2 regions of the Natronoglycomyces albus genome follow, and region 2 is predicted to be linked to the other one. Evidence: riboswitches for the same ligand, from Rfam matches in the RefSeq annotation. Region 2 holds a riboswitch; the other holds the start of a gene.
The links. Region 2 has a riboswitch for cyclic di-AMP ahead of JQS30_RS00990 (C40 family peptidase). Riboswitches for the same ligand answer to the same signal wherever they lie in the genome.

Region 1 (4,412 bases), 1.3 Mb from region 2:
AGAGTTTTGGATGCCATAGGCAACCCGAGAGCGCAGAACCTTCCACAGGTCAAGTTCGGTGGCGATGGCCACTGACTCTTTGGAATCAAAATTGCGAAAAAACGTGCGTTTAGAGACGCCCACGGCCCCGACCAGCTGGTCAAGCGTGGTCTCGGTGAATCCTTGCCGGGAGAACAGATCTAGCGCGGCGTCTGCCAATTCGGCACGGGTGCGGCGTTTCTTAATCTCACGCAAGGACAGCTCTCCCCGGGCCATAGCGCCATGAGGAGGGACGTCGGAATCAGGATCGGAGCTGGCTTCAGCAAGGTCAGCATCCTCCTGTGAGGACTGGGTAAACCCTGGGGGTTGCGAAGCAAAAGACATCATGCTGTTTGCCCTAAAATATACGGGGGATAAGAGGTTCCGGTGACTATATCAACAGGTAACCGCACCATCATTGCCACCCAGAGGCAATAGCCCCTTAGTGGCGAAAAGATGCGCTCGTAGGGAAGCGTGACCCCAAGACCCGGCCGCACCGCCAACCGCCCAGGGCTTGCCGCCCCAGGCCGTCGAAGACCTCTCAATGTACTTCCCCAGGCATCCCAACGCTCACCTACCTCCAGGCCCCTGGCAACCGCGCCAGCCCGCGCACACCAAGTGCCCCGGGCGCATTGTCCGGGGCACTTGGTGTCTGTTGACTCGATTTCGTATATCCACAGCGCCACATGGCGCCTAAATTTTAGGCCTGAGGTGCGGCCCCGCAGCTAGCCGACGCGTCCGTAGCTAGTCGGGGTCATCATGTCCACAGGCGCAACCTTGACAACGTCACCGGGTTTGGGAGAGTGAATGACCTCACCGCTGCCGATATAGATCGCCACATGGCCGCCGTTTTGATAAAACACCAGGTCACCCTGCCGCAGATCGCTGCGAGCAATAGATTGAGTCTGGTTTATCTGGGTAGCGGCGTTATGCGCCAGGCTGACACCAGAGACCGCGAAGGCAGCCTGTGTCAGACCAGAACAATCGTAAGAACCTGGCCCCGCAGCGCCGAAGACATACGGCTTTCCAATCTGGTTATAGGCGAAGTCCACGGCGTTTTGGGCCGCGCTGGCGTTGTAGGTGGCCTCATTGGAGCTCGAACTCGAACCCGAACTGGACGAATCCGACGAGGAGTCAGAACTGCTTGCCGCCGATTCCTCTGCCCGGGAAACTTCAGCGGCCGCTTCCGCCTCCGCTTCAGCTTGGGCCCGTGCCGCTTCCTCCTCCAGCTGGGCGATCACAGACTCAACTGAGTCGATGTGTTCGTCGAGGTCGGAGAGGATGCTCTGCGCCCTCTCCACCTCACCGACCAAAGCCGTGACGATCGGCTGCTTGCGATTGACCGTGTCAGTTGCCTCGGCAAGAGCATCCGAGGCGCCCTTCGTCGAATGAGCGAGCGCCCCCAACCTGCTAGCCAAAGTCTCGCCGCTGCCCACAGCCTCCGAAACGGAGCTAAAACGCTCCGAGCTATCGGCAATGACGCCGTTGGCCGCGTCAATGGCTGCCTGCTTTTGCGAATGCGCCTCGGTCAATTCGCCCAGTTGCGCTTCGGCGGTTTCCATCGCCTCGTCAAGCTCTTCGAGATGCTCATCGAGTTCATCGATAGTGGCCTCGTCGAGGTCGACATCGGTCACCTCTGGGGTAGTGGCGGCGGTGAGGCCGTAGGCGGTAACTGCGTTACCGACCTTCTGTCCATCGGCCGCGGCGGGGCTGGCCGGCCCCAACACAGCGATGCCCATGGAAAGGACGGTGACTCCAGCCAGCGCCAACGATCGTTTCGTCAGCGCCCACGGATGGGTGGTTTTATGGGCCTCTTTTGCCCGTCTGTGACGGCCCGTAGAGGCACTTCTATGGAAATAGCTTGGTGTAGACAAGCCGAGTGGACCTTTCTTCCGACGAGCCCTACCCAAGCTTTCGCCAGCGCACAGAGGGACAGACGCCCACGAATATGCACATCTGCACCCACCAAAGTGCGGTGAGTGTGTCCCCTTTGGGGTTCACTGTTCGAACACATCACCGGCCATGGCCGTGCGGTGGCTAGGTTGAGTAAAGCTCTGTGCCGCCTACCGAGTTAGCTGTCGGGCTCGGGCGGGAAGATCGCCCTACCTGCTGTAAGAGTCGGGCGGTGGAGGGTGGTGGTCACCCAGATCGGCGGGGGTGCCGTTCCGGGTTGGCCCACTGGCCACCGCATGGTCGTCGGCCTGGCTGGCAGCGGTGTCACCGGCTGCGGCGCGACTTCCATTGTCTACAGAGCTTTTGGATTCCTCAGCTCTGTTAAACCGCGACTCTGTGTGTGCGGGATTCGCCCCGTGACGCGACGATTACTGATCGTGGATCGCATCATGTGAAGTGGGTCCCCGGTTCACAGTTGTGATTCGGCGGCCCAATCGAGCGGACACGGTTTCGCGTCCTTGGCGTCTCGACCGGGAGTATCAACGAAACGTACTGCGGTTTTACTTAAAAGCCAAGCCCCCTGAGAGAACTTCCACACAAAGTTCCGACTTTGACTGGGGCGGAGGGCCTCAAGTGGTCGCATTCGCGGAGGCTACCGTCAGAGGGGGCAAACCGGGCGAAGGTGGTAACTGCCCCATGCGGGGCCTACTCCGGGCCGATCCGCGCAAGACTCGCCCGGACCTGGCTGTGGGGCCAGGCCCAATCTGGTCCCAGCCGTTCGCATAGTTCGACAATTCAAGGAGAGAACAGTCATGCTGAAGGGTTTCAAAGAGTTCCTGCTGCGCGGCAACGTTATTGAACTCGCGGTGGCGGTCGTCATGGGCAGTGCCTTGACGGCGCTGGTCGCCACCTTTGGAACAGCGTTCCTGGAGCCGCTGATCGTTCTGGTCACCGGTGGGGACGAAGTCGGCGGCGAATTCGCCATCAACGGAGTCGTTTTCCCTTATGCGGTATTCATCAACGGGCTGCTGGTGTTCGCCATGACGGCGGCCGCGGTGTACTTCGTGATCGTGGTCCCCGCCAACAAGCTCGCGGCACGGTTCTCCAAGCCCAAAGCCGCACAAGTAGACGAGCAGATTTTGCTACTGCGCGAAATTCGCGATTCCCTGCGCGCTGGCCAGAATCCCGCAGATGGAAGCAATGGCTGACCCTGCGTTATCGGTCGTCCTCTTCGAGGGGGCTGGCGCGGTCCTATGATTATCGGTCCCCGGGCAACCGGGGCCGAAACTACTTTCCCTCTTGGCCGGAGTCGCTGGTGAAGCTGTCGCGGACCTTACGAACGAGGCTTGCCAATGGATCGCCTGTGGATTCGAACGCTTCTTTGTAGGACTTCGCCGCGGCTTTGGCCTCAGCGCTAATGGATGCGTCTCGGTCGTCTTCTCGCTTCGGGTAGGAACCCGAGAGGTACTCCTGGTAGTCGCCATCGTGTATCCAGTGCTGCAGCTCTGCGGCTCTGGCCACGGCGAAGTCGTGCGTTCGCTGTTCCAACAGCATCAATTTGAGGAAGCTCTCCCGCAAATCGCCGCCGCTTTCGAACTCTTTGGCCTGTTGGAGGAACGCGGTTTGGTCTACGTCCGACAAGTCGCCCCCACCGGCCAGCTTCGCCATGACTCGCAGTGCGGCCGCGGGGTCCTGGGTGGCTAGCGTCCCTGCGCGGTCTGCTGACAGCTCGCTCTTGCGACTCCATTCGCACAATGCGGCAATGATGACGCGCAGGCCGATGGCTCCCAGCGGCATCCAGGAGATGCCTGAGGTTAGCCGCAGCAGCCACTCCAGCATCGTGCGATAGAGGGCATGGCCGGAGACCGCATGGCCCAGTTCGTGGGCTAGCAGGAACCGCAGCTCGGGTTCGTCCAGCACATCGAGGCTGCCGGAGTTGATAACGATGATGGGGCGGTCAATTCCAATGCACATGCCGCCAAGATCGGGGTTGCGGGTGATGAAGAGTTCTGGGGGTTTCTCCACGTCCAGCACGGCGGCGACGTTCATATATGCCTCGTGTACCCGTGTGTACTGGTGGCGGTCAACACGCACCGCCGAGCCCAGGTAGGTCAGACGGATGGCGCGCTCGTTGAAGAGACCGGAGAGCTTCTTGAAGACCGCGTCAAAGCCGCGCAGCTCCCGTAGCGCCACGAGAGCGCCGCGATCGGCCGGATGCTCCCAGGCGCGCGAGGAGATTCCCCGCAGTGTCACCGGCTGGCGTGAGGTTGGTTGGTTGTCGGCCATTCCAGTGGGGCTCCTTCACGGTCGGATGACCCCAGTGTGCCACATGGTCGCTACAGCGCTATTGGCGTTAAGTCAGATTGACGACACTTGCGGCGCAACGGATAACAACCTGGCAACAACACGCGGCGATTACCTTGACTTCAGGCAAGTGAGCGACTACTTATTGATCTGGGTCAGCAATTCCGGGGCACCGCAAAGGATCACTTGATCACCTG
Region 2 (4,412 bases):
TCGTCGCCTTTGCGAAGGAACGGCACGTTTCAGTCGTGCCCGAGGTGAACATGCCCGGCCACTCCCGGGCCGTACTCGCCGCGTATCCCGAATTGGGAACTGATGAAGGGCCGCTGCCGGTACTCACCACCTTCGGCACCTCCGAGGAGGTGCTAGAACCCAAGCCAGAGGTGATCGAGTTCTTCGGCGAGGTCTTCGACACCTTGAAAGACATCTTCGTGGCGCCCTATGTCCACATCGGCGGCGACGAGGTGCCCACCACTCAGTGGGAAAGCAGCCCGCTGGCCCAACAGCTCATGCGCCAAGAGGGCATCAACAACGCCCGCTACGTGCAGACGTGGTTCACGCGGCAGCTCACCGAACACTTGAGCAAGCGCGGGCGTATAGCCGTCGGCTGGGACGAGGTCCTCGCCGGTGGCGCCCCCGAGGACACGGTGGTGACGGTCTGGCGCAACGCCGAATACGTGACGAAGGCAGCCGAATCAGGCCATCGGGTCATCGTCGCCACGGAGCACTACCTCTACCTTGACCACTATGAGAGCGACCAACCAGAAGAGCCGCTGCGCATCCACGGCAACACTCCCTTGGAAAAGCTCAGCGACTATGATCCCGTGCCGCTGGGAGTCGACCCGGACTTGATCCTGGGGACCCAGTGTCAAATGTGGTCGGAGTACCTCAAGACCGGCCGTGACGTGGAGTACTCAGTGTTCCCGCGCCTGTGCGCGGTGGCGGACGTGGCTTGGTCGCACATGGACGCCCGGAAGGAAAACCCGATTCTGGAGCGGGTGGAATCGCACCTGGAACGCCTGGACGCCCTGGGCGTCAACTACCGGCCGCTGGAGGGCCCGCACCCGTGGCAACAGGGTGGAACGGGCCTGAAATCGCGACGCAGCATTGATTTTAAGGCCCACGGAGCCGACGACCTCTAGCCAGTTCACAACCAGTCCCAGGGAACACTTCGCGGCAAAGGCCCCGCACCGGCAAAGGCCCCGGCGGGTCCAGGCAAACCAGGTGGGTCAGCACCTGTGGGTCAGCATAGGCCTGCCTGGACCCGGCCGGGGGGCTGGTGGGTCACACGTCTTCTCCAACGCGGAGCGCCGCGGAGAAGTTACGCTATGACCTGCATTGTCACTAGAAAGTGTTGCACGATCGCAGAGGGCTTCGCCGAGGTTTCGGCCAACGGTGATCCGGTGAGGCTTCAGCGTGTCAGAGGGTCCGTGTCGTGAACACGGACCTTTTCTCATCGGCACATGCTGGCGCTTCCCTCACCGAGGCGTCCTCGCGATAACGACAGGGGCGGCTCTGGTCGACCCCGAAGGGTCGGTAGTGGCGACCTCTACGAGAGGCGGCGACGTGCTAGGGGCGTCCGTATCCGGCAATGCTCATGATGTTGATGCTGGCCACCTTGACCACGTCTCCGGTGCGTGGAGCGTGCACGATCTTGCCGTCACCAACGTACATGGCGTTGTGTCCCATGCCCTCGTAAAAGACGATGTCGCCCGGTCGCAATTGGTCTCGGCTGACCTTGGAGACCTGATTCCACTGCATCTGCACGTTGTGCGGCAGGTTGACACCCGCCTGCGCCCACGAGGCTTTCATGAGGCCAGAACAGTCGAAGCCGTTCGGTCCGGCCGAACCGTACTGGTAGGGCTTGCCGAGCTGGTCGTAAGCGAACTGCACCACCACCGAGGCGTCACCTGAGGCAGGCGGGGCGTCATAGCTGGGCTCTTCGACAGGGGTGATGCGGGAGCGCAGATCTTCGAGTTCGGCAATCTCCGCCTCGATCTCCTCACGCTGTTCTTCCAGCTCGTTGACGATTTCGTCTTGCTGTTCTAGCAGTAGCTCGGCCTCTTCGAGCCGCTCTTCCAGCTCGTTGACGGCATCCATGTGATGACGTAGCTCGTCGCCTTGCAGTTCGGTAATGCTCTGCAAGTAGCCCAAACGGTCGGCAAAAGTTTCGGGGTCCCCACCCAAGACGGAATTGATCATGGCGAATTCGCCCCCGGTGTATACCGTGGAGACGATCTGGGCGACCGAGTCGTAGCTCTCCTCGACCACCGCTTGCAGCTCAGGCAGTTCTTCCTGCAGCTCTTCGTATGTCTCTTCGGCGGCCTTGAGCTCTTCCTGGCTGGCGTTGAAGTCATCGATGACTTTGGCAAGCTCGCTTTCGCGCTCTTGCAAGTCGGCCTGGACTTCCTCCAGGCTGGGGTCAGCCGCGGCCTGACCGGCAGGCAACAGAGCCATACCGCAGGCGAGTGCGACTACGGCGTACCGCATCTTCACTAGCTAGTGCGCTCCTTCTTCCGATATGCCGCCGACCGGGTTAGCTGACGGGTTCGGGCGGGAAGAAGTGTCTCGTCGCCCTACCTGTGATGTTGACCGCAATACGCCACCTTGACTTAGGTGCGATCGCGTCGCAGAAGTGTGCCGCGCTCATATGCAAGCGCCATCTCAGGATTCACCCCGGTAGATTGGGTCCCCGGTCCACCGTAGTTTGGAAGCCTCGGCGGTTAAGCGGTGTCGCGCGGCCGATCACGGGGGTGTGCTCGGATTCCTCCGCTGCGACTTGATTTACGTTAGATGTTGGATTGCACAATGGCAAGGCTAGAACGGAAAATCCACGAGGGTTTTTCGTGACTTGGCAGATACCGCTACAGGTGGCGTTCTCGCACCTACGAGGGGTTGCCGTTATACCCTAGAGGGGTATATAGTTACAGGCGGAGGTTCGCACGATGGCGCAATACTGGTACTCGACCGACAAGAAGGCCTTGCAAACGCGGCTGCGTCGCGTCGAAGGTCAGATTCGCGGGCTGCAACGCATGGTGGACGAGGACGTCTACTGCATCGACATCCTCACGCAGATTTCAGCCTCCAACAAAGCGCTCCAGGCAGTGGCCGTGGAGCTATTGGAAGGCCACCTCGGCCACTGTGTCGCGCATGCCCAAGCTGAGGGCACCGAAGAAGAGGCCGCGGCCAAGGTGAAGGAAGCCACCGCCGCTGTCTCTCGCCTGTTGCGTTCCTGACCCATAGAACCCGCACACCAGCTCACTTTCGGCAAGGAGACACACTTACATGGAAACCACCTACCGCATCACTGGTATGACCTGTGGACACTGCGAAGGCGCCGTCAAGGAAGAGCTTTCGGCCCTACCTGAGGTCAAGGACGTGAAGGTTTCGGCCGCCGAGGGAACCGCCGTGGTCACCTCAGAGGCGGCACTTGACGACGCGGCTATCCGGGCGGCGGTCGACGAGGCCGGCTACGAGGTCGTCACGAGCGACTAGATCGCGGTATTATTCGGCCATGGCAATCCACGACAACCTCGCCGGAAAACCAGCTGCGAGCGACGCGGATCGACCGGTCGACCTCTCCGGAGACGATCTCCTACCCGAACAAACGCTTGAGGACACTGACGCCGGTTGGGGTGAGGCGCCCCAACCGCGCAAGGGCGGCCTATCGCAGCGCGACCTCGAACTCATGGAAGAGCGCCCACCTCACTGGTAGGGCGCATGGATGTGCCCCTAAATGGGCACAAAGCCGTAGTCGACCGGAGCACCCCGTCCAGGTTTCAGCGCGCGAACCGGACGCGGTGTGCGCAATTGAGCTCTCGACGATGTCGGATACCCCCAAAGCGCTGAAAGCCGCCCGCGCCCACCGCGAAAGCTCCTCGACATCACCGGCTCTCAGTAACGCGCGCCCGCTGTACTGGCGACATCTGTCAGCCAGGAAACTCAATTCGCTCAATCAAGGCAGCTACCTGGCCCTTCACTTCGTCGCGGGCGATGAGGACAAGGGCGGTGGGACAGTCCAGAGGCAAAGAGATCCGAGGAGAACGCCGAAAGTGCCGTTTGCATAACCCTCTACCGGGCTGCGCAAGCGGGCTCTGTGTTCGGTGCGCACCGAACAACGCGCAGGCCTGGCGATGACCCAAAAAGAACTGTGAACGCTTGGGGCGGACCTCTGGTTGGAGGTCCGCCCCAAGCGTTAAGTCAGTAGCGCTAAAAGTGGGTTCTAAGGCCCGCCATCAGGCGCTCTTTCCTCCCCGCACAACCGGAGTGTTGGCGGCGGTGAGCATGTACTTAAACGGTGCGTCACGGTCGCAGCGCAGCCAACCATCACGCACGAAGACCCGCGCGACCTGGATGACCGAACGGATGCCACCACCAGGTTGGGTGAAGTAGTACAGGAAACCGGAATCCGGCCCCTGCGGCAGCACCATCGCGCCGTGCCCGAGAGCTTCGTCAAACGAACGCCGCCCCGGAGTCGACAACAGCGGCATGGGCTGCTGGTGCCACTCGGTGAGGTCGGTGGAACGGTAGACCAACTGGCCGGAGGGAGAGTCGGTCAACATCCAGTAGGTGCCGCGCAGTGAGAAGACATTCGGGGCCGACTGCACGCGCCCGCTGATGACCAC

Region 1: linked by a shared signal. The riboswitch ahead of JQS30_RS12120 (C40 family peptidase) and the one ahead of JQS30_RS00990 (C40 family peptidase) in region 2 are both predicted to bind cyclic di-AMP.

The regions. Positions count from the first base shown of each region.
Region 1 covers NZ_CP070496.1:2,824,688-2,829,099, reverse strand. The annotation lists gene JQS30_RS12125 (TetR/AcrR family transcriptional regulator) at 1-366, opposite strand, end outside; gene JQS30_RS12120 (C40 family peptidase) at 744-1,757, opposite strand; cyclic di-AMP (ydaO/yuaA leader) riboswitch at 2,064-2,409, opposite strand; gene JQS30_RS12115 (MscL family protein) at 2,724-3,119, shown strand; gene JQS30_RS12110 (M48 family metallopeptidase) at 3,199-4,197, opposite strand.
Region 2 covers NZ_CP070496.1:229,649-234,060, reverse strand. The annotation lists gene JQS30_RS00995 (beta-N-acetylhexosaminidase) at 1-929, shown strand, start outside; gene JQS30_RS00990 (C40 family peptidase) at 1,357-2,277, opposite strand; cyclic di-AMP (ydaO/yuaA leader) riboswitch at 2,297-2,519, opposite strand; gene JQS30_RS00985 (metal-sensitive transcriptional regulator) at 2,733-3,023, shown strand; gene JQS30_RS00980 (heavy-metal-associated domain-containing protein) at 3,073-3,282, shown strand; gene JQS30_RS00975 (hypothetical protein) at 3,302-3,502, shown strand; gene JQS30_RS00970 (glycoside hydrolase family protein) at 4,023-4,412, opposite strand, start outside.